Regions from separate parts of the Clostridioides sp. ES-W-0016-02 genome, predicted to be linked through region 1. Evidence: predicted binding sites of a transcription regulator. Region 1 holds the regulator's gene; the other holds the start of a gene.
What was found. The regulator HrcA, encoded in region 1, represses chaperone genes, less so after heat shock. The targets are predictions, from matches to a motif close to TTAGCACTCNNNNNNNNNGAGTGCTAA.

Region 1 (16,877 bases):
TTTTTCTTCTTGCTGCTTCAGCTTTTTTCTTACGCTTAACGCTTGGCTTATCATAGTGCTCTCTTTTTCTTACTTCTGACATGATGCCAGACATTGCACATTGACGCTTAAATCTTCTTAAAGCGCTGTCTAATGTTTCATTTTCTCTAACTCTTACTTCTGACATTTCTTTTTCCCTCCCTCCAATAGCGCAATTATGCTGGGACTGTAACTATGTTCTTTTTGCATAATATGCATTACAACCTAACACTTTGTTTATTATAAACTAAATTTTTACTTTTATCAAGTATTTTTATCAAGAAGGAACTCAATTTTTCAATAATTTAGTTTAGTTTTGTTCTGCTTCGTAATTAGGAAGCTTTTTACCTGCTAAAATATGATAGTGCAAATGCTTAACTTCTTGCCCTCCATCGCTTCCACAATTATTTATGATTCTGAATCCAGTTTGGTCAAAACCTTTCTCTTTAGCTATTTTATTAATAACAACATGAATATGTGACACAATATCCATTTCTATATCAGGAATATCAATTACACTATCATAATGTTTTTTAGGTACAACTAATATATGATATGGAGCAACTGGGTTCAAATCATTAAATGCCAATACTCTTTCATCTTCATAAACTTTAGTTGAAGGTATTTCTCCGTTCGCTATTTTACAAAATATACAATCCATTTCCTTCCACCTCCTATCTTATAAATATTATAATTTCTACATGTTATAGCAAAATTCCTTCTACATATTCATTTTTTACATCATTTATTTTTACTTTTAATATCTGACCTTGTATGTTTTTGTCACTTTCAACAACAACTCTTATATAATTTGAAGTCAGTCCTTCAAACTTATTGCCCTCTATATTTTGTTCAAATAAGACTTCTAATTCACTACCAATAAATTTAGTTGCAAATTTACTAAAGTTTTCTTTACTTAAATTTAAAAGTTGTTCACTTCTAAAGTGTTTCATTTGAGGGTCAATTTGATTTTCCATAGTTGCAGCTGGAGTTCCTTTTCTTGGCGAATATTTAAAAATATGCATTTGTGAAAGCTCTATCTCTTTTAAGAAATTGTATGTTTGTTTAAATTCCTCATTAGTTTCTCCTGGAAAACCTACTATTACATCTGTAGTTATTGCTACATTTGGTATTTTATCTCTTAATCTATCCACAATAGTCTTATACTCTTCAGTTGTATATCTTCTATTCATTCTTTTTAGAGTTTCATCACATCCACTTTGAAGAGATAGATGATAATGAGGACAAACCTTCTCCATCTTTAAAACTTCATTCACAAATTCATCAGTAAACAAAATCGGTTCAACAGAGCTAAGTCTAATTCTTTCTATTGCATCTATTTCATTTATTTGTTTTATTACATCAAGAAGTTTAATATCCTTATCTTTTAAATCTTTTCCATAAGAGGCTACATGTATTCCTGTTAATACCACCTCTTTATAGCCATTTTTAGCCAATTTTTTCACTTCATCAACTATACTATCAATATCCCTACTTCTAACACGTCCTCGGGCATAAGGAATGATACAGTAGGTACAAAATCTGTCGCATCCATCTTGAATTTTCATAAATGCTCTAGTCTTTCCATTAGTTTGACTAATTTCTATTTCTTCAAATGCTTTTACCTTCATTATATCATCAACTGTGCTAACTTTTTTACTTGCATCTATCCTTCTAATCTCTTCAACAATCTTCCTTCTATCATTTGTACCCATGACTAGGTTTACTTCTTCTATATCCAAAATTTCTTCTGGCGATACTTGTGAATAACATCCCACAACGGCTATTATTGCATCTGGATTTTTCTTTTTAACTCGTCTTATATATTGACGAGATTTTCTATCACTCATATGAGTTACGGTACATGTATTTATAACATAAACGTCTGCATATTCTTCACTATTAACTTGTTCATATCCATCTTTTTCAAATAGTTCTAGCATAGCTTCAGTTTCGTATTGATTGACTTTACACCCAAGTGTATAAAAAGCTACTTTTTTCAATTTATTATTCTCCTCCTAAATCACTTAGCTCATACAAAGCTATTGTTGATGCTACAACAGAAGCTGTCTCAGTTCTCAATATTCTAGGTCCTAATGATACAGTACTGCAATTATCTTTTTGAACTTGCTCTATTTCTTCCTCAGCAAAACCACCCTCTGGACCTACAAAAATTCCAACTCTATCTATATTAGAATCACAATTTTTAAGTGCCTGTTTTATTGAGACAGTTCTTTCGTTCTCATAAGGACAAATATTTACATCATTTTTTTTCATATCTTCTAAAGCTTCTTTAAAACTTAAAACACCTCTTAAATTTGGAATTTTACCTCTTTTACTTTGCTTTGCGGCTTCATAAATTATTCTTTCCCAACGTTCAAATTTTTTATCTTCTTTTTTATCATCAACTTTAGCAACACTTCTCTTAGTTTGAACTAATATTATTTCATCTACACCAACTTCAGTTAGTTTTTGAAGTATCATCTCCATCTTTGGAGCTTTTGGAAGACCTTGATATAATTTTACCTTAAGTTTAGATTCTCTATTTATATCAACTTCTTCTAAAATTTTTAAATTAACCATATTTTTTTCTATATTTGTTATCTCGCAAATATACTCATTATTATCTTTATCACATATCTCAAGTTTTTCTCCTAGTTTACACCTTAAAACTTTTGAAATATGTTTTACATCTTCACCTTCTATAATGCAGGCTTTGTCTTGTAAATTTATATTATTTTTTTCAACAAAGAATCTATCCATTATATTCCACCCAGCCTTTTACTTTTTAAGTTTAGAAACTATCGCTGACCATTCACCTAGTTTTTGAACCTCAACTATTTCAAATCCATTTTCGATTAAGCTTTCTTTAACTTCCTCTACTTTGTCCAAAATTATACCTGAAGATATAAATATAGCATCTTCTTTCATAAAATTTTGTACATCTTTTGCAAGTATTTTTATTATATCAGCGATTATATTTGCAACTACAACATCAGCTTTATCTTTTATTACATCTGTTAAATTCCCATGCATTACAGATACATTCTCTTCAACTTTATTTTCAAGCACATTTTCTTTTGCAACTTTCACTGCAACTTCGTCTAAATCTACAGCTACAACCTCTTTTGCCCCTAATTTAGCTGCTGCTATTGCAAGAATTCCGCTACCACAACCAATATCAAATACTTTAGAATCTTTATTTACATATTTCTCTAATTCTCTAATACACATACTAGTAGTCTCATGTGTTCCTGTACCAAAAGCCATACCAGGGTCAAGCTCTATTATCAAATCCCCTTCTTGCATATCGTAATCTTCCCATGTAGGTTTTACTACTACCTTTTGACCTACTTTTGTTGGTTTATAGTATGCTTTCCATGCATTTGCCCAATCAGCTTCATTTACTTGGTCTAATGACACACTTCCTTCACCTATATCTATACCAAAATCTCTTAGTCCTAAAACTTTTTGCTTTATTATTTCGACAAATTCCATCACATTTTTTTCTTCTGACACATAAGTCTTTATCAGTACACCATCTTCTTCATTCTTTTTAAATACTTCTTCTTCTACATAATCCCAATCTAATTCATTTTTCTTTTGAAATAAGAAATCTTTTGGGTCTTCTATTACAGCCCCTCCAGCACCTTGTTCATATAGTATATTTGTTATTGGCTCAACTGCCTCTGTTGTTGTTTTTATAGTTACTTCTATCCAATTATTCATAAGTTTACCTCTCTTTTCTATATTAATTTTCCTATTTTTCCATAACTTTTATTATATCACAAATATCATACTTTTTTGTTTTATAAATTTTTTATTAGTTTATATCTACATTATAGTTAATTTACTTAATTTATAATAAATTGTCTAACTTATTTTTAGCACTTTATTTGATTATGCTTTTCCCTTAATACATTTTAAATAGTTCACATTATATTTATTATATACAAATTAGCAAGATATACATTGTAAACAAAAATTTTTGGTTATTTTATATGTTTCCTACAATAAAATCATCTGATATTATATAATTAAAATTTAAATTATTAAGGAGAATTACAATGTCAGAAGTAATATTAAAAGATATATCAAAACTTTATTCTAATGGATTTAATGCAGTAAAAAATATAAATATAGATATTAAAGATAAGGAATTTATAGTTTTAGTGGGACCATCTGGTTGTGGTAAATCGACAACACTTAGAATGATTGCTGGTCTTGAAGAAATATCTTCTGGAGAATTATATATAGGAGATAAACTTGTCAATGATATAGAACCAAAAGATAGAGACATAGCAATGGTTTTTCAAAATTATGCTTTATATCCTCACTTATCTGTTTATGAAAACATGGCATTTGCACTTAAACTTAGAAAAATGCCAAAAGATGAAATAGATAAAAAAGTTAAAGAAGCCGCTAAAATATTGGATTTAGTCCCTCTTTTAGATAAAAAACCTAAAACACTATCTGGTGGACAAAGACAAAGAGTTGCTCTAGGACGTGCAATAGTTAGAAATCCTAAGGTATTCTTAATGGATGAACCTTTATCTAACTTGGACGCAAAACTTAGAACTGCCATGAGAACAGAAATAACTAAGTTACATCAACAGCTTGGAACTACATTCATCTATGTAACACATGACCAAGTTGAAGCTATGACTATGGCTGACAGAATAGTAGTAATGAAAGACGGAGTGGTACAACAGATTGCAACTCCACAAGATGTATACGACTATCCAGCTAATGTGTTTGTTGCAGGATTTATTGGAGCTCCACAGATGAACTTTATTAATGTTACATTAATAGAAGAGAATGAAGAAATATATGCTAAAAGCGAATACATTAAGATAAAATTAAATAGAGAAAAACACTATGATTTAATAAAAGACAACTATATTAAAAAAGAAGTTATTATGGGTATTAGACCAGAAGATATACATATAGAAGATACTTTTGTTAAATCTAATCAAGATACTTGCTTTAAATCAACAGTTGAAATAAAAGAACTTATGGGAGCAGAGACCTATGCTCATTTAAAATTAGATGTAAATACAATAGCAATTCGATTTGACAGCAAAAATAGAGTTGATGTTGGTGATAATTTAACTCTTTCAGTTGATAATAATAGAGTACACTTATTTGACAAAGAAACTGACTTAGCTATAAGATAAGAGTATAATCTTATTTCTAAGGAGACTTTATGGAAGACTTGAAAAGTTTTTTTGAAAAACAACTCAATAAAAAAATAAATATTTACCCTTATAAAAATCAAAGTTTAGATGCCAATAGTCATTTAGTTACTTTTAATGATACTGTTTATGTTATTGATTTTTTAGATGAAAATAACTTAGATAATCTAAATGGTCACTTTTATTTAATTTATCAGCCACATATAGATTTTGAATATCTAAAAGGTATTTTTTATAACTTATATGATGATATAAATACAATTCAACATAGTAGTTTTTTTGTAGTAAACTCTAAGTATAACTTAGACATTAATGTAACTACACAAAATATAATTGAAACTGAAACTTATCAAAGTACTTATATTTTCTATCTTGGTGAGTTAGATAACAAATCTGATTTTAATTTTAGATTGCAGTTATGCTCTAATTTACTATCTTATATTGTAAAAGATAATGCTAAGGATAAATTTTTAAATTTATTTGACCTTATTAGGTATAAAACTTTAGACTTAATTAACAAAGACGATGTACTTAATAGACTGATAGACTTCAATAAAATAAAATCTATTGATGAAGAACTTCTATCTACAGGAATAAAATTTATAAATAATGACTTAAACATCTCTAAAACATCTAGTGATATGTTTTTACATAGAAATACACTGGTATATAGGTTGGAAAAAATTAATGAAATACTCAACCTTGATTTAAAAAACTTTGAAAATGCAATGATTTTTTATCTAAGTGTAAAATCTTATTTTCTATATAAAAAAAATTAACTGCTAAATCAAGCAGAAATGCTAACTCACATTTCTGCTTGATTTTAAGTTAAAATACTATATACTTTATCAAATGTTATTTATCAAATATTCTCTCCTTTAAACTTGTAAATATTTGATAAGATATCCTTTTTTATAAATAATATCTTTAATCTTATTGAATCTATTATTTCTTTAATACATTATTTCGCTTGCTTTAATTGTTTTGTAAAAACAAAGTTTAGCAAAAAACTTATTGTACCTAAAATCACCATAACATATCCTAAAATTTTAAATTGACTTGATGTTATAGTTGCTTCAAATACCATTCCAAGTAGTACAGTAGCAAAAATTGAACCTAAATAACGACTAGTTTGAAATAGACCAGAGGCTGTACCTATGCTCTCAGGAGGACTTTCTTTAAACATTGAAGATTGTAATGCTACATTACCAACTCCATAACTAACACCTGCTAATGATAAAATTATCCCCTTACCTATTACTGGTATTTGAATAAAGATTAATGAAAGAAGTATTGCACTAATCAACATAAAAATTGATGACACTATAAGAGGTACTCTAGTTCCAGATTTGTCTATCCATTTTCCAGTCAATGGAGATATGAAAATTCCTATACCAGACATGAACAACATAAATAGACCAGTTGACCTAGCACTGTAATGTAGTGCATCTTGAAAATAACTTGGAAGACCAAAAAATAAGATATAATTGAAGAAGTTTAATATAATAAACTGTAAATATACCTTTGATAACTTAGGATTACTCATAAAAAGTTTAATATCTATAAAGGGTAATCTCGTTCTCAGTTCATGCCAAATAAAAATGCACATCAAAATTAATCCTAATACAAATTGCTCTAAATTAAAAGACTCCTTAACTGATAATAAGAATAGTAATATAAAAATCATTGCAATTGAAAATAAAACTATACCAACAACATCTAATCTTGATAAAACATTCTTAAAAGTCTCTTTTATACTTTTTTTCTCTTTTATTTCTTTTGGAAATAAAAAATATCCTAGACAAATGGCAACCATAACAATTGGTATATTTACAAGAAATATAGCATGCCATCCACCTAAATCAAGCAATACTCCGCCTAAAGTTGGACCTAATCCTGCTGTAGTTGAAGCAAAAATAGTTAAAACTGCTAATGCAGAAGATTGTCTTTCCTTTATATTATTTTGTATAAGAGCAACTCCAGATGGATACAATGTACTTGTTCCAATAGCTTGAATTACTCTTATAAAAATCAATATAAAGAATGATTGAGTAAATGGTACCATAAATGCTGAAAAACTTACGAGTATTAAACCACTTAAAAATAAAACTTTTCTACCTATTAAATCTCCAATCTTTCCTGAAACTGGCTGTGCAATAGCACTAGCTAAATAAAAGGCTGAAACCATCCAAGACACAGTTGTAAAACTAATATTAAAATCGTTTTGTATACTATGTAATGCAAGTGAAATCATAGATGAATTAAGAGGATTCAGCATAGTTCCTGAGCCTATAGCCACTAAAAAAAGAGTTCTTTTAGCATTTATCTTACTCATATATCATGCCCCCAATATTTTTGATTCATTTATCTTATAAAAAAGCTGCTCCTATAATTCCTGCATCTGAACCTAGGGTTGCACATACAATTTTTGCTATATCTTCTTTTTTGTATAAAACAAACTTTCTTACCAATTCTTCAATCCCATCAAGTATTATATCACTTGCTTTAGAAACTCCTCCACCAATTGATATCACTTCTGGGTCTAATGTATTTATTGTATTTGCAAATGTTTTTGCTAAATAAGTTTTAAATCTAGTTATTACTTCAATTGCAACTGTGTCGTTTTCTCTATGTGCATCAAACACCATCTTTGCATTTATTTTTTTCAAATCTCCTTCTGCTAAATCTAAAATCATACTTTTTCTACCTTCTTGTATAAGTTTTTGAGAATATTTTATAATGGCAGTTGCTGAACAAAAAGTTTCCACACAACCATTATTTCCACAATTGCAATCAAAATAGTTTTCTCCTATTACTTGATGCCCTATTTCTGAGCCTAATCCATGGGCTCCAGAAAAAACTTTTTGATTAATTACTATTCCTCCACCTACTCCAGTTCCTAAAGTATATAAAACTCCAACATCTGCACCTTTCATACTTCCAAACTTTGATTCTCCAAGTGCTGCTACTGTTGCATCATTTTCTCCATGAATTTCAACATTTGGAAATCTTCTTTTTAGTTCATTCTCAAAACTTTCTCCATCCCATTTTAAGTTTACACAAGTTACTAAACCTTTTTTATTTATAAACCCAGGTACTCCAAATCCAATAGACTTTATCTCTTTCATCTTTAGATTGTTTTCTTCTAACAATTTATCAATCATTATTTTTATATCATCTAGTATTCCTTCAAATCCCTTTTCAACCACAGTTTTACATTCTGTTCTAAAAAGTATCTTTCCTTGATTATCAACCACACCTGCTTGTATGCCTGTTCCTCCAATGTCTACACCTATATAATACATCTTTCTCACCTTTCTCTTTTAAATTTTATTAATATATATATATTATCATGTCTATATTATATTAAAATGTAAAACCATGCAAATCTTTAATAATATCTTTAATACAAAACAAAAACACCTTCCCATAGTATATTTTCACTATGAGAAGATGTCTATTTTTATAAATTATTTCAATTTATTAGATGTCAAAACAAACTATATTTAAATCAATTATTTTAAACTTTTATCTCGACTTATTTTTTCGTACTAAACAATATTTTTGCAACTATATATCAACCAAATCTTAAATATATTTTTTACAAACATAAATTAGTTTTCCATAACATAATAAGTTGCTTTTATTATTCACCAATCTATACTAAAAATCTTATACACATAATATATATATTTCTTTACATATACATATATTTGACTAAATACATATTTCTTTACATACATATCTAGCCTATTACCTAACCATACATACATATTTCTTTACATATGCACATATCGAAAGCACTTTTTCACGTAAATTTTTCTAACTAAATTATAAGCAAATATGCAATTTGCAAAAGTTTTAATTCTTACAAATAACTTTAAAACTTAGATGCTTTGGCTATACAATATGACTATTTTACTACCAAAATTTTAAGTCTAGGCAATTCCAATAATTATCCCAGCTTTTGAGTTTTTCCAGTACTTAATATAGCACTAAAAACATCTAACTTTATTTCATAGATTATAATTGAGTTTTCTTCATCATTTGGCTGTGCCACATCCGTTCCCACTGGAATCACCCCTTTCTCTTATTTGATTATATTATAGCATATTAGATATGTAGGGACAAGCATTTTTTCAGAAAATTATTTATATTCAGTTTTATCTTTTTAGAGAAAAACTATTTTTATATATTTATAAATTAAAAATAGCCAATATAAAAATCATATTATATTAATTCAAAATCTTATAACTAAATAATTTAGATTCTAAAGAATATGATTACATTATATTGGCTATTTTAACTACTTTTTCTTAAACATATCTTCTATTTTCTGTCCGAATGTTTTTTTCTTTTCGTGGACGTTCGACCCGCACTCCTTCGCAAATTCTCTTAACAGATCTTTTTGCTTATCATTTAATTTTTTAGGAATCTCGACTACAACTTTGACATATTGGTCTCCTCTTGAATTACCTCTAATTCTAGGAATTCCTTTTTCTTTAAGTCTAAATACAGTTCCAGTTTGTGTTCCTTCTGGCACACTATACTTAACTTTTCCATCCAAAGTAGGTACTTCTATTTCATCACCTAAAGTTGCTTGAACAAATGTAATTGGCATCTCAAAGTAAATATCATTTCCATCTCTAGTAAACAATGGATGAGATTTTACATTAACTACAATGTATAAGTCTCCTCTTGGAGCACCTTTTTCTCCCACTTCACCTTGACCAGCAAGTTTTATCATTTGACCATCATCTATACCTGCAGGTATATCTACTTCTATAGTCTTAACTTTTCTTGTGTTTCCAGTTCCATGACATTTGCTACAAGGAGATTCAATTACTTCTCCAGTTCCATTACAAGTACTACAAGGTCTTGAGCTTGCTATATTTCCAAATGGAGTTCTTTGAACAGTTCTAACTTGACCAGTTCCATTACAAGTTGAACAAGTTTTCTTTGATGTTCCTGGTTTTGCTCCAGTTCCATCACACTCATCACATTCTTCACTTCTATTTAGCTTTATAGACATTTTTTTACCAAATGCAGCTTCTTCAAAAGATATAGTAACATTTTGTCTTATATCTGCACCACGTTGTGGACCTCTTCTTCTTTGTCTTCCACCTCCGAAGCCCCCTCCAAACATGTCACCAAATATATCTCCAAACATATCTTCAAATCCACCAAAGCCTTGGCCATTAAATCCACCTTGGCCTCCAAAGCCTCCTTGACCATTTAGCCCATCATGTCCAAATTGGTCATAAGTCTTTCTCTTTGTATCATCTGAAAGTACTTCATAAGCTTCATTTATTTCTTTAAACTTTTCTTCAGCCTCTTCATCACCAGGGTTTCTATCTGGATGGTACTTCATTGCTAACTTTCTGTAAGCTTTTTTTATCTCTTGAGCTTCTGCACCTTTACTGATACCTAAGACTTCATAATAATCCCTTTTTGTACTCAAAAATTGACACCACCTTCATTTTACAAAACGATAGCTTGTAGAATAATAAACTACAAGCTATCATTAATTCTTATATTCTACTTTAAGTTATATAATCTATGATATATTATATTCTTTATGATGTATATTGTCCATATATCTTTAATATCTATATGATTTTCATAAATAATCTATTCTTCAATTATCATTTGATGTTATATTATATAGCTTATTTATCTTCATCTACTTCTTTAAAGTCAGCATCTACTACATTGTCATCTTTAGGTCCATTATCTTGAGCTTGCTCTGCACCTTGTGCTGCTTGTTGTTCTTGAGCTGCCTTTTGGTACATTTCTTGAGATACTTTTTGGAACTTAGTCATTACTTCTTCTGTAGCTTTCTTAAGTTCTTCTGCTGTAGCATCTTGATTATCTTTTACAACTTTTAAGTCTGCTATTGCTTTTTCTATATCTTCTTTATCACTTGCACTTATTTTATCTCCAAGTTCATTTAAAGTTTTTTCAGTTTGATATATAGTAGATTCAGCTTGGTTAAATGCTTCTATTTTCTCTTTTTTCTGTTTGTCAGCTTCAGCATTCATCTCAGCTTCTTTTATTTTTTGTTCTATATCTGCTTCTGATAAATTAGTATTTGATGTTATAGTTATTTTTTGTTCTTTTCCTGTACCTAAATCTTTAGCTGAAACATTAACTATACCATTTGCATCTATATCAAATGTAACTTCTATTTGAGGTATTCCCCTTTGTGCTGGTGGTATATCAGTTAATTGGAATCTTCCTAAAGTTGTATTGTCATAAGCCATACTTCTTTCACCTTGAAGTACATGTATATCAACAGCTGTTTGGTTATCAGCAGCAGTTGAGAATACTTGAGATTTCTTAGTTGGTATTGTAGTGTTTCTTTCTATTATCTTAGTCATTACATTACCCATAGTTTCTATACCAAGAGATAATGGAGTAACGTCTAGTAATAATAAGTCTTTAACATCTCCTGCTAAAACTCCTGCTTGTATAGAAGCTCCTGCTGCAACACATTCATCTGGGTTTATACCTTTATGAGGATCTTTTCCTATAAATTTCTTAACAGCATCTTGAACTGCTGGTATTCTTGTAGAACCACCAACTAGTAATACATCATCTATTTCACTTGTAGAAAGTCCTGCATCTTGTAAAGCTCTCTTAGTTGGTTCCATAGTTTTTTCAACTAAACCTCTAGTTAATTCTTCAAATTTAGCTCTTGATAAATCTATATTTAAATGCTTTGGACCTTCTGCTGTAGCAGTTATGAAAGGTAAGTTTATGTTTGAATTCATTGTTGATGATAATTCTTTCTTAGCCTTTTCTGCTGCTTCTTTCAATCTTTGAAGAGCCATTTTATCATTTCTTAAATCTACACCTTCAGCTTTTTTGAATTCATCTGCTAAATAGTCTATTACTATTTGGTCGAAGTCATCTCCACCTAATCTATTGTTACCAGCTGTAGCTAAAACTTCAAAAGTACCATCACCTATTTCAAGTATAGATACGTCAAAAGTTCCTCCACCTAAGTCAAATACTAATATTTTCTTTTCTTGGTCTAATTTATCCATACCATAAGCAAGAGCTGCTGCTGTTGGCTCGTTTATTATTCTCTTAACATCTAGCCCTGCTATTCTACCAGCATCTTTAGTAGCTTGTCTTTGAGCATCTGTAAAGTATGCTGGAACAGTTATAACTGCTTCTGTTACTGTTTGTCCTAAGTAACTTTCTGCATCTGATTTTAATTTTTGTAATATTATTGCTGATATTTCTTGTGGAGTATATGATTTTCCATCTATATTCACTTTGTAATCAGTTCCCATGTGAGTTTTTATTGAAGTTATTGTTTTATCTGCATTTGTAACTGCTTGTCTTTTTGCAGGTTCTCCAACTATTCTTTCACCATCTTTTGTAAATGCCACTACTGATGGAGTAGTTCTCATACCTTCATTATTTGCTATTATTTGTGCTTCTCCACCTTCTAATACTGCAACACATGAATTTGTTGTTCCTAAATCTATTCCTATTATTTTTCCCATGACTAAAAATCCTCCTTGAGTAATTGTATAATTAAATTTTACTTATTTGTGTATTTTATATTAGGCTAAATATTTTAACCTTAATTTATATACTTAGCAAGAAACTTTAACCATTGAAGGTCTTATAACTTTAGTTCCTAGCTTATATCCTTTTTGAAGTACCATCACTATTTGATTTGCTTCTACTCCATCTACACTCTCTTGCATAACTGCTAGATGTAAGTTTGGGTCAAATTCCTTAGATTCTGCTTCTATTTCTTCTACTCCAAATTTTACTAGAGTATCTATTAATTGTTTATGTACAAGGCTTATACCCTTATACATAGTATCTTCCTTATCTTCACATGCATCTAAGGCTCTTTCCATACTATCTATAACTGGTATTAACTCAGTTATTATTTTCTCATTTGCAAACACACCAATTGTTTCTTTTTCTTGTTGAGTTCTTCTTCTATAGTTTGCATATTCGGCTTGAAGTCTTTGATATTTGTCATTTAATTCATCTACTTCATCTTTTAATTTTTTTTCTGCTAATTTAGAATTTATATCTGTTACATTTTCATCATCAGCTTTTTCTTCATCAGTTTTTTCGCTTGACTCTTCACATTCTTCATTAACAACTTCATCTTCTAACTCTACTTGAGTTTCAGATTCTTGGTTAATAGAAGTATCATTTTCTTCTTTTACTTCTTGTTGCTCATTTTTTTTATCCAAGACTTTACACCCCTCAATTTAAAATTTCTTTACTTTCTATTAATTAATAAACTCATATAATTTATTATAGAGTAAATTCTAGCGTAATCCATTCTTGTAGGTCCTATGAAGCTTATTCGCCCAACTAAGTCTCTGTCTACATTATAAGTTGCTGTAACTATACTACAATCCTGTGCCAATTTACAATCATTATCACTACCAATTATTATATTTAGATTTTCTTTTTGTATTCCCTTTGATTTAATTATGTCAGCTATTGTTTCCTTTCTTTCTAACATATTTAAAAATGACTTTGCTTTTAACACATCATTGAATTCTGGATAACTAAATATATTAGTGGCTCCATTTAATGATAGAGAAAAATCTTCTTCTTCCATATTTGAGTTTAGGGCATTTAAAAGTTCATCTATAAACCCTGAATACTCACTTATTTCATATTTAATAAAAGCAATCAGATTATCATCTAAATCTGTTATACTTTTTCCTAAGAGCTTCTTTGTAAGATTATCAGAAATCAAATTTAACTTAGATTGATCTAAATATACATTAGTTGTAAGGTTAGCTTTTTTTAAGTCCCCTTTATCTGTTACAACTATAAGTAAAATATTATTGTCATGCATAGCAACTAACTGTATATGCTTTATGACGCTTTGATTTATTAAACTCTTAGTAACTGCTACAGTTGTGTAGTTAGTTAATTGAGATAATAGCTTAGACGTTTCATGAATTAATTCTTTTATATGATTTATGTTATGATTCATACATTGTTCAATAAGAATCTTATCATTATCATCTAATTCACTTTTACTCATAAGAGAGTTTACATATAACTTATAGCCTTTTTCAGATGGAACTCTACCCGCAGAAGTATGTGGCTGAATTAAATATCCTAATTCTTCAAGGTCAGCCATTTCATTTCTTATGGTGGCAGCACTAACACCTAAATCATGCCTTTTAGATATTGTTCTAGAACCTATAGCTTCAGCTGTTTCTATATAATCTTTAACTATAGCTTTGAGGATATTTAATTTTCTTTCATTTAATTCCATATTATTATACCTCCTAGCTGTTAGCACTCACTAAGTTCGAGTGCTAAAAAGATTATATATATTATATACCATTATAAATTTATTTTGTCAACACCCTAAAAATCATTCCATAAATTCTATAAATATACTATTAGATATTTCTCTTCCCTTTTGAGTTAATTGTATTCCCTCAAAGCTTTGGTTTATAAGGTCTCTAGCTAGTAACATTTCTATCTGCTTACTGTATTTTTTTCTAAAATCTATTCCAAAATTTTTTTCAAAATCTTTAAATTTTATTCCCTTATTCATTCTAAGGCCCATAAATATCTTTTCTTCTATCATATCTTTTATAGAAAGATTTTCACTATCTTGTATTGGCTTCTCTCCTTTAATCAGACTTAAATGATAATCCTCTAAAGATTCTAAATTATTATATCTATTATTATCAATATAACCAGAAGCTCCTGCTCCAAGACCTATATAGTGTTCACATTCCCAATATAAAATATTATGTTTACAATTATAGCCTTCTTGTGAGTAATTTGATATTTCATATTGATTGTATCCTTTTGATTTTAAATAGTTTATTGTATACTCATACATTTCTATATCTATATTTTCATCTATAAGGTCAAATTGATTATTTTCATACATATTATACAGTTCAGTACCTTCTTCTAATATAAGAGAATATGCTGATATATGTGTTGGATTTAAATCTGTAACTTTTTCAAGAGTTTCCTTCCAATCACATAGTGTTTGATTGGGAAGACTATACATTAAGTCTATATTAATATTTTTAAATCCTACACTCAGTGCGTCCATATAGTTTTTCTCAAATTCTTTATAACTATGTATTCTTCCTATAAAGTTCAAATGCTTTTCTTGGACAGCTTGTAACCCTATGCTAAGTCTATTGATACCAACTTCTTTCATAGTTTCTAATTTTTCTAGTGTCAGTGTGCCAGGATTGCATTCTATGGTTATTTCTGCGTTTTTGTCTATATTGAATTTTTCTTTTACACTTACAAATACTTCTCTTATTTCTTCAGATGTCAAAATACTAGGTGTTCCTCCACCTATAAATATACTTGTTATTATATCGTTTTTGTCTATATTGAAATCTTCTTTATTTTTGTATTTATCATCTCTATTTAATTTATTACTGTATAACTCCATTTCTATTTTCAAATCTTCTATATATCTTTTTTTTGAATCTAGGTCCATTTTATAAGAATTAAAATCACAATACTTACATTTTTTCACACAAAATGGGATATGTATATAAAGTCCTAACATTTTATATTCCTCATTTCTTAAAATTATCTTAAAGCATCAGTTATTAAATTATAAATCAAACAAAATAACTCATCAAATAACATATAAAGCATCTTCACTATGTAATATCATAAAAAATTTGGATAAAAGTAGATTTTTACTTTTATCCAAATTTTTCAACTTAAAATAAATGACTATTTTTTCTTCATATAATAATAAACTGGTAATCCAAGTAGGGTTATAAATATACCACCTAAAGATACTGCTGTTGAAGTCAGTATTTGATTTATTATTACAAATAATCCACCTAATATAGCTATAATTGGTATTATTGGATATAAAGGAACTTTATACGGTCTGTGTAAATCTGGTTGTTCTCTTCTAAGCCTTATAACTCCAACAAAAGTCAATACATAAAATACCCATATTGAAAATATAGTTAAATCTGTCAAAAGATTAAATTGACCAGATAAAGCATATATACATGCTAATACAGTTATGAGCAGTATTGAATTTACAGGAGACCCACCAGAATTTACTTTTAATAAAACCTTAGAAGCAGGCAAAGTTCCTTTTTCAGCTAATGTATATGGTATTCTTGACCCTGTTAATAAATATCCATTTAATGTACCAAACACTGATATTAATATACCCACAGTTATTACTTTTCCACCTAAATTTCCAAATAATTTTTTTGCAACTAATGTTGCTGGTGAAGTAACAGTTGCTAATTCACTTGCTGGCACAACCCAAAGATATGCTACATTTATTATAATATATATTGCCATAACTAATGATAGCCCACCAACTATTGCTCTTGGTAAATCTTTTTCTGGAGATTTCATCTCTCCTGAGATAGCACCGACATTTATCCATCCGTCATATGCAAACAACGTTGCTATTAATACTTGTCCAAGTGCGCTTGATACACTAACTCCATCACCTACAAATGGATTTAATATCTCACTACTTTGGCCTTTAATAAATCCAAATATTATTATTAGAGCTAATGGTATCATTTTTCCAATAGTAGCTACTGTCTGAACTTTTCCTCCCAATGATGAACCTATTATATTAAGTAATGATAAAAACAGTATTACTCCAATTGCTATTGGAAGCACAACTGA
Region 2 (16,877 bases), 1.6 Mb from region 1:
TATTAAAATTGTAAATACACAAAAAAATTAAATATATACAAAAGAACTATTTCAACTTAGATACTAAAATCTAAGTCAAAATAGTTCTATATCTTAAAATTTATATTTTTAAATATTTTAAGATTACATCATTCCTGGCATACCGCCACCCATTCCTGGCATTCCTACATCTTCTTTTTCAGGAAGGTCAGCAACAGCAGCTTCAGTAGTTAAGAAAGTACTTGCTATTGATGCAGCATTTTGTAGAGCACTTCTACTAACTTTAGTTGGGTCAACTATACCAGCTTCTATCATATTTACATATTTTTCATTTAAAGCATCAAATCCAGTTTCTGCTTCAGCGTTAACAACATTTTGTACAATTACAGCACCTTCAAGACCAGCATTTATAGCTATTTGTCTTAATGGTTCTTCTAATGCTTTTTTAACTATTTGAGCACCTAGTTTAACTTCTCCAGTTAAACTCTCAACTAGTGTTCCTATTGCTGGTATAACACTAACAAAAGCAGTTCCTCCACCAGCTACTATTCCTTCTTCTACAGCAGCTCTAGTTGCATTAAGAGCATCTTCTATTCTTAATTTTCTTTCTTTTAACTCAACCTCTGTAGCAGCACCAACTTTTACAACAGCTACTCCACCAGCAAGCTTAGCTAATCTTTCCATTAATTTTTCTTTATCAAAATCTGAAGTAGTTTGCTCTACTTGATGTTTGATTTGATTTACTCTATCTTCTATAGCTTTTTTATCTCCAGAACCATCTACTATTGTAGTATTTTCTTTAGTTACTTTAACAGATGAAGCTCTACCTAACATAGATAAATCAGCTTCTTTTAAATCATATCCTAATTCTTCTGATATTACTTGACCACCTGTAAGTATAGCTATATCTTGAAGCATTTCTTTTCTTCTATCTCCAAATCCTGGAGCTTTAACTGCTACTACATCAAATGTTCCTCTTAATTTATTAACAACTAATGTAGATAATGCTTCACCTTCTACATCTTCAGCAATTATTAGTAGCTTTTTACCTTGTTGAACTATTTGTTCAAGAACTGGTAATAGCTCTTGTATGTTAGATATTTTTTTATCAGTAATTAATATATATGGGTCATTTAAAACTGCTTCCATCTTGTCTACATCTGTAACCATATATGCAGAAACAAATCCTCTGTCAAATTGCATACCTTCAACAGCATCCAATTCAGTATTCATAGTTTGAGATTCTTCAACAGTTATAACTCCATCTTTACCTACTATTTCCATAGCTTCTGCTATTAATTTTCCAACTTCTTCATCACCAGCAGATATAGAAGCAACTTGAGATATAGCTTCCTGTGTTTCTACTATTCTTGATTGATTTTTTAATTCTTCTACTGCTACTGTTACTGCTTTTTGTATTCCTTTTCTTAAAAGTATTGGGTTAGCACCTGCTGTTACATTTTTTAAACCTTCTCTGATTATAGCTTGTGCTAAAACTGTAGCAGTTGTAGTACCATCTCCAGCTACATCATTAGTTTTAGTTGCTACTTCTTTAACCAACTGAGCACCCATATTTTCAAATCTATCTTCTAATTCTATTTCTTTTGCTATAGTTACACCATCATTAGTTATAAGTGGAGAACCAAATTTTTTATCTAATATAACATTTCTTCCTTTAGGTCCTAATGTTACTTTTACTGTATCTGCTAATTTATTTACACCAGCTTCTAAAGCTCTTCTTGTTTCCTCTGAAAATTTAATTTCTTTAGCCATTTTAAACCCCTCCTAATAAATTTATTCTATATTTATTCAATAACAGCTAATACATCACTTTGTCTTAGTATTGTATACTCTTGTCCTTCTATTTTAACTTCTGTTCCAGAATATTTTTGGAATATAACCTTGTCTCCAACTGCTAATTCCATTTTTACTTCTTTTCCTTCAACTATCCCACCTGGTCCAACTTCTACAACTTCAGCTATTTGAGGTTGCTCTTTAGCTGCTCCTGGTAAAACTATTCCACTTGCAGTTTTTTCTTCTGCTTCCACTTTTTTAATTACTACTCTGTCAGCTAATGGTCTTATTTTCATTATTCACGCCTCCTAAAATATTAAGTATAGACTAGTTTGCCTATGTTTTTAGTTATTTTTAAATTAATACTACTTTTATATGTAGATTTATATATATACTTTTTATTTATTATCACTCTATCTACTAGAGTGCTAACAATTATTATAATATACCAATCACACATAATTTTCAATACCTTTTTTAATAATTTTTTATAATATTGGTGAAAACAATCTGGCTACAGATTCTTTAATTTTTTGTACAATATTTCTGTTCTTAAATACCTCTAAATTAAGTTCTTCACAATGACTTAAATCTTCATAGAAATCATCTGTCATTACTTTAATAACATCTTCATCATAGATAAAAGCATTTACTTCAAAATTAAGCATGAAACTTCTTAGGTCCATATTTGCTGTACCTGCAGAAGCAATTTTATCATCTATTATTACGACTTTGGAATGTATAAATCCTTTTTTATACAAATAAACTTTACCACCTGCTCTTAATATTTCTTCAAAATATGAATAAGATGCTATATTAACTATTTTGTGGTCTGCAATTTTAGGAAATATTATTCTTACATCTACACCACTAAGCGCAGCACTTTTTATAGCTTTCAGCAGACTCTCATCTGGAATAAAATATGGAGTCTCTATATAAACACTTTGTTTAGCTTGACATATAGCAGAAAAATAAGCATAATGAATGTCTTCCCAATCACTATCTGGTCCACTAGCTACAACTTGTATCATACTCTCACCTATATTTCCGACACTTGGAAAGTAATTTTTAGTAACTAAAACCTCTTTTGTTGTATAGTACCAATCAATCAAAAATGTCATTTGAAGCATATATACAGAAATTCCTTTAATTCTAATATGAGTATCTCTCCAATACCCAAACTTCTCATTTTTTCCTAAATATTCATCTCCTATATTTATTCCACCTGTATATCCAATTATTCCATCAATAACAACAATTTTTCTATGATTCCTATAGTTTAACTTTCCTCCTATTATAGGGAATTTTGTAGGTAAAAAAGCTGCTATTTCTATACCTACTTCTCTCATTTCTCGGAAAAATTTTCTATTAAACCAAAATCTCCAACACCCTACATCATCATATAAAATTCTTATTTTAATACCTTCCTTAGCTTTTTTTATAAGCTCTTCTTTTAACACCCTACCTATTTCACTGTCTTTGATTATAAAGTACTCTAAATGAATATGGTCTTTAGCTTCTCTTATATCTTCTATAAGTCTCTTGAATTTTTCATTTCCATCTACAAAAACATCTACTTTATTGTTCTTAGTAAATGGAAACATCCCAGTCTTTAGTAGCATACTTATGACTCTTTTTCTATAGCTACCATCTTCCTCATCTCTTAAAAGCTTATTTTGCCTTATAGATTCTTTTTCTAGTTCAACAATTTCTGTTATCTTTTCTAATGTATCAAAAAGTTTCTTTTCTTTTATATTATTAGCTAGTTTTTGAGTTTTAAATAATTTTCGTTTTCTAATATTTCTACCCGAAATAGCATATATAATTAACCCTATCCCAGGAAATATGATAAACATCAATAACCAAGACATGGTTTTTGCAGGATCTCTATTTTCAAGTAATATAATTACAGAAATTATGGCTCCAGCTAGATATGATATAATTAAATAGAACAGAAATATTGTGCCTATCACTCCCATAATTCCTTCCCCCTTAAGTCTATTTTCCTATACCTAACTCTCTTGCATAGTAAAATAGATATTGTTGTGCAAACCCAGACAATTCTCCAAATTTATCAATCCCATAAGTTCTCATTTTAGGTAAACTCATATCTTCATTTATGTAGAACTCTTGCATAACTCTCTTAACCCACACATCAACTGGAAAAGAATCATATTTTTGCATACCAAATAACGCAATACAATCACATACCTTTGGACCTACTCCATTAAATTTTAAAAGCTCTTTTCTACAATCATCTGTACTTAGATTTACATATTCAGATACCTTATCATTATTTTCTATAACTGCCTGTGTAGTACTCTTTATGTACTTGTCTCTAAAACCTGTTTGACATGCTCTTATTTCCTCTTGTGAGGCTTTATTTAACTCTTCTGGCGTTGGAAATGCATAGTATTCTTTCCCTTCATACTCACCTATGTATTTACCAAAACTTTTTGATAAGTTTTCTATAGCTCTTTGTATCATAGGAATTCTATTATTAGAAGAAATTATGAATGATATAAGCATTTCCCATCCATCTTGTCTCAAAATTCTTATTCCCCATCCAAATTCAGTAGCTTTATTTAAATATTCATCCATACTCTTTAGATTGTTTTTTATTTCTGTATAATCAGTCCCTAAATCAAAGTAATTATACCAAATGCTATTAAACTCCTCTAAATTTGTATTATTTAAATATACTTTATCATCTTCTTTTTTTACATTTAATATTCTACCTTTTGCAACTCCTGTGTATGAGCCATCTTCTTGCTTATGCCATCTAAAACATTGACCACACTCAAATATATGTTTTGGATCAAAATCTGTTACTCCTTCTAGTATAACTACATTATTCTTTTCATAAACATTCATATAAAAAATCTCCTTAATATTTATATTTTTATTTTATTTATCTACTTAAATACTTAACTGTGATATGTGCATTTTTCTTATTTTAACACAAAGATAAGTAATTTCAAAATTTATAATGTTATTATTATGTAAAATAATATTTTACTTTAAATTTTCACTATAAATAAAAAATGAACTCCAATAAGCTTATACCCATCTACACTTATTAGAATTCATTTTTTATTTATATTATCAGTTATTAATAACATATTATTTTGATTAAGTAAATTGATATTATAATCAATACTTCTATTCTATATAAATATTTTTATCAAAACTATCGCTGATATAACTTGTATTGTTCCTACAAATAGACCATATAAAGAAACTGCTTTACCTTGTCTTACTAAGTCTTTTACATTAACTTTTAATCCAATTGCTGCTAGTGCTATTATTTCAAATTTATTACTTATTTCTTTGCACAATACAGATACTTCTTTTGGTATAATATTAATTGAAAAAAGTGCACAAGTTATGAAAAAACCAATTACATACCATGGTATATTTATTTTTTTCTTTTTTATTTCATCTTTTTCTTCTTCAATAATTTCACTGTTAGACTTATTTTTCAAATGTCCAAATACTAAAACAACTACAACTAAGAATATTACTCTCACTATTTTGAAAATAGTTGCTAAATCCTTTACATTTTCCCCAACTATAGCTCCACTTGCCACAACTTGACCAATTGATTGTAATGTTCCACCTATCATTGCTGATGTTTTTACAAGCTCATGACTATATAAGAATTGAGATATTATTGGAAGTAAAAACATAAGAAATATACCAGTAACATTGACAATAGTTATTGCTATTCCTTTTTCTTTGTCTGTAGCATTAACTACTGGAACTGTTGCTGCTATAGCAGAAGAACCACATACTGCATTCCCACTTGCCATAAGAAATCTAAAGTTTTCACCAAAACCTAGCTTTTTACCTATATAAAGTGCTGATACTATTGTTATTGTCATTTGTAATATTATAAACAATATACCTGAAATTTTTAAATCTATTAGAGTAGATATACTAAGGGTTGCTCCTAATAATACTATTGAATATGATAGCAAATCTGTTTCTGAAAATTTATAGCCCCTTTGAAAGACTTTCTGATTTAAAAATAAATTTCCTACAAACATACCTAAAAATATAGAAATTGATGCTGCTCCTACTTTAGGTATTAATGTTGAAATAAATATACTAATATAACCTACTAATACAGATACAACCAACCCAGGTAATATTTCTTTTATATTCTTTAATGTAAAACTGCTTTTATTCTTTAACATAATATACCTACCTTCTAATTAATATAGTTTTCTTTACAATAATAGTATATAATTGTAATAACCATAAGTAAAATAAATATATAATATCGTAATGATTAATAATTTTAATGATTAATGTATATATTACAATTATCTGTAAGTAACTGATAAAAAATACAAAATTTTTATTATGCAAAGGAGATGTAAAAAATTGTTTGAAGAATTAAAAACATTTGTTGCTGTTGTTGAATATAAAAACTTCACCAAAGCTGGTGAATACCTAAATTTATCACAACCAAGTGTAAGTAAACATATTAAAAACTTAGAAAATTACTTTAAGGTTGTACTTATAAATAGATCTATTAAACAGAAAACTATTTTTATTACAGAAAGTGGACAAATATTATATAAAAGAGCCAAGGAAATACTAAATCTTTTAAGTGTTACATATCACGATGTAAATCAGGTTTCAGATGCTATAACTGGGCGTTTAAAGATTGGCGCAAGTTTAACTATTGGAGAATATATTCTTCCTAATTTTCTTGCACTATTTTCTCAAAAGTATCCTGATATAGATGTAGAAATTTTCATAGAAAATACATCCATTGTATCTTCTCATGTTAAGGATTATATTTTAGATATTGGACTTATTGAAGGGACTTGTTCTTCTCCCTCATTTATGCAAGAATATTTTTTTGAAGATAAGATGGTTTTAGCACTTCCGTATAATAGCCCTTTATTAAAAGATTTTAGTTTTGATAAGCTTCAAAATCAAAAATGGATAGTTAGAGAAGATGGTTCTGGAACTAGAGATTATTTAGATATGTTTTTAAGCATTAAGGAAATTATTCCAAAAAGTATGATGGTCTTTGGAAGTAATTATGCTGTCAAAGAATCAGTTAGAAATAATTTAGGAATTACAATAGTATCTAATCTCGTAACAAGCTTACCTGTTTTAAACAACGAACTGTCTGTCATAGAACTTGGAAGCAACTATAACAGACATTTTTCATATATCTTTCCAAAAGATATAACTTTATCAAAAGCAGCAAGTATTTTCATTGAAGAGTTAAAAGTATTTAGTAATTTAAATAGCATAAAAGATTAATATAATTTAAAGCTAACAATAAATTATAAGTTTTTTGAGAATGTTTATAGATTTGTGTAAATATATTTTTTCTTACTCAATATTACTGGAAATTTCTAATTCCAGTAATATTTTTATTCTCAAAATATTAAGTAAGTAATTATTTATAAATTTTTTGTTTCTTTCCTATTCATATTTAATTATTGTTTAAATAAACTTTTCATAAAGAACTGGATAGTATTTTCAATCATGTAACATTATTCAATAACTATATTTTTTAATGTTTCCATTATGTTTTTTTTATATAATCCACCATGACTAAAAACTATTTCCTCTATATCATAGTTACTTAATTTTTTAATAGCTTTTATCAATTCTTGCTTATCACTATGCATTACATCAACTGGTCTAAGTTTACCATCTCTTATATCTAATAAATCTCCAGCAATAAGTACTTTAGATTTTTTTAAATAAAGACATATATGACCCCTAGTATGACCTCCTGTGTGTATAACCTCTACTTCTTCACTTAAATTTAAAACTTCATGATTGTTTAAAGATACATCTACTGTAGTATATGATGACTTAAATCCAAATTTCATAGCATTTAACATATCAAGCATTTTATCATTAAGACTATCTATTTCTTGTTCTAACATGCAAAGTTTAAATGGGGTTTCTTCCCCTGTTATATAGTTGACTTCACTTTTGTATGCATATACCTTTATATCATTTTTAGATTTTTCTCTTAAATATTTTATATTTCCTATATGGTCTATATCATGGTGAGTTATTACTATATTTTTTAATTTATTAAAACTTGTATTACTATTATTAAGAGCATCAATTATTAAATCTCCTTGACCAGGAAGTCCAGTATCAACAAGAGTTACCTCATCTTCTGTATAGATTACTGGAATATATATAACTTTATCTTTGCCTAATATACTTGATGGAATTTCTAAAATATCTAATCCTTTTTTTAAATTCATAATATTTCTCCTTATAAGTATTGAGCTAGAGGTAAATTTAATCAAAAAAATTAAAAAACATAGATTGTCCTCTAGTTACATTATATTTATAAAAAACTATTAAAACCTAGTATATCACTGAAATAGAGAGATTACTCGACTTGATTTTTTTGTTATTTTATGATATAGTATTTAATATAAAAATAAGTAATCCCAATAGTTGTAGCTATTAAAAATATTTTTTAATTCGCATTTGATATATTATAAGATGGATAGTTCTAAAATTAAATTAACATTGAATTTCAAACCACTCTTAGTCATATTTGGGTGTTTTTTATTTTAGATAAAAGATAATTTTTATTTTAGACATCAAATATGTTGTTGGGAATCCTAACATCTGACAGAACCCTACTCCAAAAGCAAGAGGTTTAGAACCAATGATTTTCCAACCTGGAAGCACCTTCATCATAATGAATATATCAATAATAGAAACTGCAAACATACCTACAATTGGTACAAAAAGACTGATTAAACCTGTCAAAGAAACTTTTGCTAAAGAAGGAATAACAGCTGCGAACACAACCATGTTGATAAAACCTTTGATTTTTACTTTTGCTTCATGATACTCTACTAAAAGACAGTTTGCTTCCATTTTTATCAATTATGTCTACTAAAAAAGCTGTAGATAAATTTGTTTTGCACAGATTTACTTACAGCCTCAATTTTTTCTAAAAATTTTCTAAAATCTACTTTCAATTACTTTTATCATATAAAAAAAAGTCTGATTTATAGGAGTTGGTATGTTATACTTTCTTCCAAGCTCACAAATATTCTTAGAGAACATATCTACTTCTGTAAGTCTATGAGCCTCTACATCCTGAAGCATTGATGTTCTACCTTCTCTTGAATGTTCTAGTATTCTATGTAATGAATTTTCTACATCATCTTCCGTAAGGCATATACCTTTTACTTGAGCTATATCAACCACTTCTCTCATTGCAGATTTTGCTAACTCTCTTAGATATTCAGAATCTTGAAATACTCCATAAGAAGCGCCAAGTATAGCTGAAGTTTGATTCACCCCAATATTAACCATGTATTTCCACCACATGTCTCGTTGAATATTTTTTGATAATACATATTCTATATTTACACTATCAAAAACTTCAGTTATTATATCTGTTTTTCTATCTTCACTATTATCTTTATTTCCAAATACAATTATTCCATCTGTAGTATGTATAATATTATTTTCTATTTTTTTTGCATCTATATTTGTTACATATGAATATACCATTTTTTCAATTCCAAATCTTTCTCCTATTATCTCTTCACTATTAACTCCATTTAGTAAAGACATTAGTACTGTATCTTTTCCAACTAATCCATCTAACTCTTCTATATTTTCTTTTAGGTTATTATATTTTAAACCTATAATTATAAAATCAGCTTCTTGTTTATATTCATCTTTAGTTATATAATCGAAGTCATATCTTTTTCCATTTATTATAAAACCCTCTTCTAAATATCTTTTTTTTCTTTTTTGGTCACAAAGAATTTTAAAATCATATTTAGAATTTAAAAATTGTTCTGCAAAGGTAGCTCCAACAGCACCAACACCAAAAAATACAACCTTTTTTTGATTTTTCTTTAATTGATTACTCATACCGAAACCCTCCCCAATATATATAATAATTTTTTATCTTATAATTATATTGTACTGCTACCAGCTACTGTTTTGTAAATATATTTTTAACAAAAAACAGCTAGCTTTTTAAATGAAAGCTAGCTGTTTATTATATCTTATTTATATATTTAAATTGATATTTATTTAGTAAAAAAATTTGTATTTACTAAAATAATGTTAAATTTAATTAATTGGTTATTACATTCCTAATTCTTTAAATTCTCTACTTCCAGGTTTAACAACTGGTAATTTTCCTTCTTTACATAAAGGACATTCATCAGCTTCATAAACTTGAATATCAAGTTTTATTGCACTATATATAGGCATACCTATGTCATGATTAGTTCTATCAGCTATACAAGCGACACCTATAACTTCGCCACCTAACGCTTCTAATACTCTTTTTGTTTCCATAGTTGACTTACCAGTAGTAACAACATCTTCAGCAATTATTATCTTTGCACCTTTTTTAACTTCAAATCCTCTTCTTAACTCCATTGTATTATCTTTTCTCTCAGTGAATATAGCTTCTTTTCCTAATTGTCTTCCTAGCTCATAAGAAACTACTACTCCACCCATAGCTGGACCAACTACTAAGTCTATATCTAAATCTTTTATTTGTTCAACAACTGTATTTAATACCTCAGCTGCATACTCTGGAAATCTTAATAGCTTTGCACATTGCACATATCTGTTACTGTGCTTTCCTGAAGATAATAAAAAATGTCCTTCTAATAATGCATCACTTTTCTTTAATATATCTACTACATCTACTTTACTCATATTATTTTTTCCTCCATGTTAAATATTATAAAATTATATTTATTTTAATTTATATTCTTTGCTTTAATTGTACTTATTTGTCATACCTGTAACCTATATAATTCCTCTTATTTCTTCTAAATTCTTTATTCCTTCTCTATCCATAAATTCATTGATTCCATCTATTATCTCAAGCCCAATTTTAGGATTCATGAAATTTGCAGTTCCAACTTGAATACAAGTAGCTCCTGCCATTATAAATTCTATCGCATCTGTAGCTTTAGTTATTCCACCCATTCCCATTACTGGTATATTTACATTTTTACAAACTTCATGTACCATTCTAAGAGCTATAGGCTTTATAGCTGGTCCAGATAATCCAGCATATACATTTTCAAATACTGGCTTTCTATTTTTTATATCAATTGCCATTGCTTTAAAAGTATTAACTAAAGATACTCCATCAGCACCTTCTTCTTCACAAACTTTTGCCATACCCACAATATCTTCAGCATTAGGTGATAATTTTATTACTAGAGGTAGTTTAGTTGCGTTTCTTACCTCACGAACAACTTCTCTTGCCACTTCATTTTTTATACCAAAAGCCATTCCTCCTGCTTTGACATTTGGACAAGATATGTTCAATTCAATAATATCTATAGGTTTATCATTTAACAGCTTAACCCCAAGTAGATAATCTTCTAATGTTCCACCTCCAACATTAGCAATTCTAACTAAATCTAACTCACTGAAGAAAGGAAGTTCACTGTCTATAAATCCTTGAACTCCAGGATTTTCAAGTCCAACACTGTTCATCATACCTGATGGCGTCTCATGAACTCTCATACCATTGTTACCAGGTTTTTTATTTAAAGTAAGACCTTTACTACTTATACCACCAAGTTTTTGTATATCATAAATTTCATTATATTCTCTTCCAAATCCAAAAGTCCCAGACGCCATTATTACTGGATTTTTAAAATCAATATTTCCAAATTTTACGTTTAAATTAGCCATTAAAAATCACGTCCTCTCCCCAAAATACTGGACCGTCTTTGCAAGTTTTTTTATTTCCTTTAGTAGTCTTACATGTACATACTAAACACGCTCCTACTCCACATGCCATATGATTTTCAAGTGACACCATAATCCTTGTTTTAGTACCTTCTACCATTTTAACCAATTTTTCCATCATTGGAGTTGGCCCACATGTTAATATATAGTCATATTTTTCTACATCAATTATGTCTGTTACAAACTTATTTCCTACTGTTGTATATACCTCATTGCAAACTTCTCTATATTCATTTTCTAATATAACATCTTCTCTAAATCCAAGATAAGCATCGCAGTCTTTTATGTTTTTAGCAACTAAATATAATGGTGCTATACCGATTCCACCACCTACTAGAGCTACTTTTCCATCAACTTTACTATATCCATTTCCATAAGGACCCTCTAGTTTTATAGTATCGTTTACTTTTAAATTACTAATAATTTGAGTTCCTTCTCCTACTACTTTATAAAGAAAAGTTATACCTTCTTCATCTATATCATGTATACTTATAGGTCTTGAAAGGACTGGATAAGTATCCCATGCTCTTAGCATATAAAATTGCCCCATCTTACCTTCAAAAGCGCCTTTTACTTTCATTCTATACATATCTTCACCTATGTATATATTTTCTAGAATTTTATACATCCCAAAATCTCCTTTACTTCACTATTATATAATGTAACTACTAACCTTCATTTACACCTAGAAGCTTTATTATTAATGCCATTCTAACGAACATTCCATATTTAGCTTGCTTAAAATAAACAGCTCTATCATCTGTATCTACATCAACATCTATTTCATTTACTCTTGGTAGTGGATGCATTACTAACATACTTTCAGATGCTTTTTCTAATTTAGCTTTATTTAAAATATAATAGTTTTTTAGTCTTTCGTATTCTGATTTATCTTCAAATCTTTCTTGTTGAATTCTAGTCATATATAAAACATCCAAACTTCCTATAACATCATCTAAATTATTAGTTTCATAGTAAGCATGTCCCTTTATAGCTTCTTTTATATAGTCTGGCATTTTTAGTTCTTCAGGTGCTATAAATACAAACTTAGTATTTTTGTATCTCGCCATAGCCTTAACTAAAGAATGTACAGTTCTTCCATATTTTAAATCACCACATAATCCTATTGTGTGATTTTCTAAAGTTCCTTTTAATGATTTTATAGTAAGTAAATCTGTAAGTGTTTGGGTTGGATGCTGATTTCCGCCATCTCCTGCATTTATAAATGGTACTTCTGTAAATTTTGATGCTTCTGTAGCTGCACCTGATTGAGGGTGTCTCATAGCTATTATATCAACATAACTAGATACTATCCTCATCGTATCACCTAAAGTTTCACCCTTTGATGCAGATGATGAATTTGGCTCTGAAAAACCTACGACACGACCTCCTAGTCTGTTCATAGCAGATTCAAAACTTAATCTTGTTCTTGTTGATGGTTCATAAAATAATGTAGCTAATAGTTTACCTTCACATATATGAGAATATTTTGACAGATTGTCAATTATTTTTTGAGCTAATTCTAATATTTCATCTATTTCTTCTATAGAAAAGTCTTCTGGTTGGATTAAATTTCTTGATTTTAACATCTTTCGTCCTCCTTTTTTAGCCTCTCTGAACTAAAATTAAAAGTATTTTTGTACTGTTAGTAGCTTATCACCTTTACCTTATCCTGTCAAGGTATTGCGCAAATAATCATTATCTGGAAAGAATACTATTTAATAGTAATATTAATATAAGTCCACATCAAAATTTAAGATAATACAAAAACACTCTATATTGCATTTAACATATAATCATTTTATATTTCCTGATTAAATTAAATATAATATAGAGCATTTGTATTTATGTATTTATCAATTTGTTATAGTACAAATCGATTATAAGATTCTTTTTGCTGTAACAAATCTCGCTGTATAGTATGCTGAATTTATACTAGTTACACGGACTGTTTTTCCTGTTGATGGTGAATGTATCATATTACCTCCACCTACATATATACCAACATGACTAACAGAACCAGAACCATTAGTTGTAAAGAATACTAAGTCTCCTGGCTGTAAATTTGCCTTACTTACAGTTTGTCCATAATTAGATTGTGCCTTAGATGTTCTTGGTATCTTCTTTCCTACTGCATTTCTGTATACATATTGTGTGAATCCTGAACAGTCAAAAGTATTTGGCCCTTCTGCTCCCCAAACATATGGGCAACCTTGCTTAGAATAAGCCAAATTAAGTACAGCTTGAACTGCATTAGAGTTAGCTGTTGGCACATTTGAATTATTATTTTGTTGATTATTATTTATATTGTTTTGTTGAGTGTTATTTGTGTTTGTAGAATCTCCATTTTGAGTAACATTTTGGTCTACTTGCGGTTCTTCTATTACTGGAGCTTTATCAGTTACATAAGATGATTTTACATATCCTTCTGTTTCTCCATCTTTAACTTTCAACCAATCTCCATTTTCCTCTAAAACCAATAAAGAGCTTCCTTTTTCTAGCTCTCCAATTACTTCTGAATTTTCACTTTTATCTTTTCTTAAGTTTACTTTATCAGCGTTAGTATATCCTACCCCTTCAGATATATCTACATATCTAGTAGCTAACCAACCTTCGCCATCTTCAACTTTAACTTTAACCCATTCTCCTTGAATTCCTAGAACTGTAAATTCGTCTCCAGAATAAGCTATATTTTGAACTTGACCTTCTTCTCTTATCTTTATAGCTACTCCATCTTTTATTCTTGCAACTTTATATTTTACTTCTTTATATTCGCCTAAATTTAATTCAGTATTTGTTTTATCATCTTTATTTTGAGATGAATCATTTATTTCATCTGCATTTACAATTGAACTTACTGATAATGCCATAACTGATGCAAATACTGGTATTAATATCTTTTTCTTCACGATAAACCTCCTAAAATTTTCCCATAATTATCTTATGATTCTATTTTGTAGGTGAAGAGTACCTAAGGATAAAATACTAATACACAATACATTAATAAAAGCTCTATCTGTAACTTTTTTGTAAACCTCTTTATATAACTTTTATAGTATCATTATATTAATAAATAATAATTAATTAGTTTATCCAATATGTCACCTAAATATACATTATTTACTTCATTATATAATATGAGTTTGTAAAAGTAAAGAATTTTGTACCTTTTGAAGCTAAAGTACGCATAAATATTGTTTTATGTGTTTTTTTGTGCGTTTTTATGCATCGTATATTTTTTAATAAAACTTCTATAAAGTTAGAAATATAGTGAATTTTTTAACTTATTCTAAGTAAAAAGTCACCTTTATAAAAGTGACTTTTAGATTATAATTTTTTTAAATTTGATTATGGTTCTACTAGTATATCATAAAATTCTACAACAATCTCCATTCTGTCAGAATCTTTAGGAGTTAATCCTATACTTTCACAGTTTTCTTTATGTTCTCTTCTCATACTTTCAGGAGCATCTGCATATGTAAATGGTATGGTTGAAACTGTCATAGAAAAAATGTTTCCTGTAACTTTTACATCTTTAGGCAATATATTCAAATCAATGATACTAGTTAAGCTAATCTTTAAAAAAGTAATAGAAGATAATAAGCATAAAATTAATGCTATTAAAATACCATTTTTATATTTTTCATTAAACATATTCATTACTCTTTTTCTAATATCAGATTGTTTATGTAATCCAGCCACAAATTTATTTGAAGTATTTGAACCTCTTCTCATTGCATTTATAATTGTTAAAGCATAGTCTTGTTTTTCTTCTTCACTACGGTTCTTTAAAACTCTCTCATCACAATAAAGTTCACAGTCTAAATCTATATGTTTATCCATTATATATACAAATGGATTAAACCAATATACTATTTTCAAAAATATCATTACATACTTTAGACAAAGGTCTTTACTCTTAAAATGCATAAGCTCATGCCTAAAAATCCAGTCGAGTTCTTTTAAATTATAGTCATGTGGTGGTAAAAGTACACATGAATCAAAAAATGCTGGTGTTTCAACTTCATAAGAATATTTTAATTTTATATCTTTTGTTATATCAAATTCTTTTAATATATCTTTATAAAGATTTATTATTTCTTTATCCTCAACATCATAGGATAAATCATTTATTAAATTTTTAAGTTTTATGTATTTAAATATAGTATAAATTAAATATATTACTACAGTTATAAGCCAAGTATATAATAAAATATTATTCTTTAAATTTGAAATATTATTAAAGCCTTCTAAATTTATATTATTAATATTGATATTTTCTTTGTTTCTCAAGATGTTTATTGTAAATGTATAGTATGTAAAAGGTAACAACAACTTAATAACTATTATCATCCATATGTAATAATTAAATTTTTTACTAAATCTTTTGAATACATTTTTCTTAAAAATCAATATCAGAAAAATACTTAAGCTACTTACTATAGTAGTTCTAAAAATCCCATTTAGAATTAAGTTAGTCATTAATTCTCACCCATCTTATTTTTTAATATTTTATATTTAAGTTTAATTATTTGTTAAATTTTTCATAAAATGTTTTTAAATTTTCAATTTAAATGTTTATTTAATAAAATTATTTTAATATTTATATACATTTAATAGCATATTAAATATATATTATTTCTTGTTTTTATTAGATATTCTTTACTCTTTAATATATCTATTTCTTATTGTTTTGAATTATCATAAGTTATAATAATAAATAATCTTTGTTTAATTATAACTTAGCAAGAATTAGCTCACAATTTTCATTAGTTAATTAAAATAATTATCTATAAATTTTATTTTTAATATTTTATCATAATATTATAAATAACAGTTGAAAAATGTCTTAAATAATTTTGATTCATCTAATTTTTAATGCTTGTACACAATACAATTTTTTTATACCTTGGATAATTATATTTTATTATTTGATATGGATAAATTCCTATACCCATATCATAATTGAGTATCTATAAGAAGGTTTAATTGATGACTCTAGACAATTTAACTATTGCATTAATACATCATTATATTGTATGGGAGTATCTATAATATCAGAATCTTTAGGAATCATGCCCAATGCTTCACAATTTTTTTTATATCTTTCTCTAACTTTTTCAGGAGCATCTGCATATGTAAATGGTAAAGTTAAAACTACTGTACTACCAATAATTTGTGTTTCTTCCATATTTTTAGGTAATACATTTAAATTAACAATACTGGTTGAACTAATTTTCAGAAAAGTAATAGAAGATAATAAGCATAAAGTTAATGCCATTAGAATACCATTTTTATATTTTTCATTAAACATATTCATTACTCTTTTTCTAATATCAGATTGT

Region 2: the regulator HrcA is predicted to act here: its motif matches at 2,179-2,205, upstream of groES (co-chaperone GroES).

Annotation. Positions count from the first base shown of each region.
Region 1 is NZ_CP061361.1:2,825,734-2,842,610, forward strand. It holds gene rpsU (30S ribosomal protein S21) at 1-166, opposite strand, end outside; gene IC758_RS13480 (histidine triad nucleotide-binding protein) at 329-679, opposite strand; gene mtaB (tRNA (N(6)-L-threonylcarbamoyladenosine(37)-C(2))-methylthiotransferase MtaB) at 723-2,021, opposite strand; gene IC758_RS13490 (RsmE family RNA methyltransferase) at 2,026-2,781, opposite strand; gene prmA (50S ribosomal protein L11 methyltransferase) at 2,800-3,747, opposite strand; gene IC758_RS13500 (ABC transporter ATP-binding protein) at 4,086-5,195, shown strand; gene IC758_RS13505 (PucR family transcriptional regulator) at 5,225-5,992, shown strand; gene IC758_RS13510 (MFS transporter) at 6,175-7,548, opposite strand; gene IC758_RS13515 (ROK family protein) at 7,583-8,518, opposite strand; gene dnaJ (molecular chaperone DnaJ) at 9,520-10,674, opposite strand; gene dnaK (molecular chaperone DnaK) at 10,883-12,730, opposite strand; gene grpE (nucleotide exchange factor GrpE) at 12,824-13,444, opposite strand; gene hrcA (heat-inducible transcriptional repressor HrcA) at 13,474-14,493, opposite strand; gene hemW (radical SAM family heme chaperone HemW) at 14,596-15,771, opposite strand; gene IC758_RS13545 (APC family permease) at 15,945-16,877, opposite strand, start outside.
Region 2 is NZ_CP061361.1:257,758-274,634, reverse strand. It holds gene groL (chaperonin GroEL) at 124-1,752, opposite strand; gene groES (co-chaperone GroES) at 1,785-2,069, opposite strand; gene cls (cardiolipin synthase) at 2,262-3,752, opposite strand; gene IC758_RS01590 (DNA-3-methyladenine glycosylase family protein) at 3,772-4,647, opposite strand; gene IC758_RS01585 (YeiH family protein) at 4,941-5,972, opposite strand; gene IC758_RS01580 (LysR family transcriptional regulator) at 6,163-7,059, shown strand; gene IC758_RS01575 (MBL fold metallo-hydrolase) at 7,296-8,030, opposite strand; gene IC758_RS01570 (hypothetical protein) at 8,344-8,661, opposite strand; gene IC758_RS01565 (ketopantoate reductase family protein) at 8,749-9,675, opposite strand; gene pyrE (orotate phosphoribosyltransferase) at 9,895-10,479, opposite strand; gene IC758_RS01555 (dihydroorotate dehydrogenase) at 10,573-11,475, opposite strand; gene IC758_RS01550 (dihydroorotate dehydrogenase electron transfer subunit) at 11,468-12,160, opposite strand; gene pyrB (aspartate carbamoyltransferase) at 12,201-13,121, opposite strand; gene IC758_RS01540 (NlpC/P60 family protein) at 13,413-14,441, opposite strand; gene IC758_RS01535 (M56 family metallopeptidase) at 14,881-16,014, opposite strand; gene IC758_RS01530 (M56 family metallopeptidase) at 16,544-16,877, opposite strand, start outside.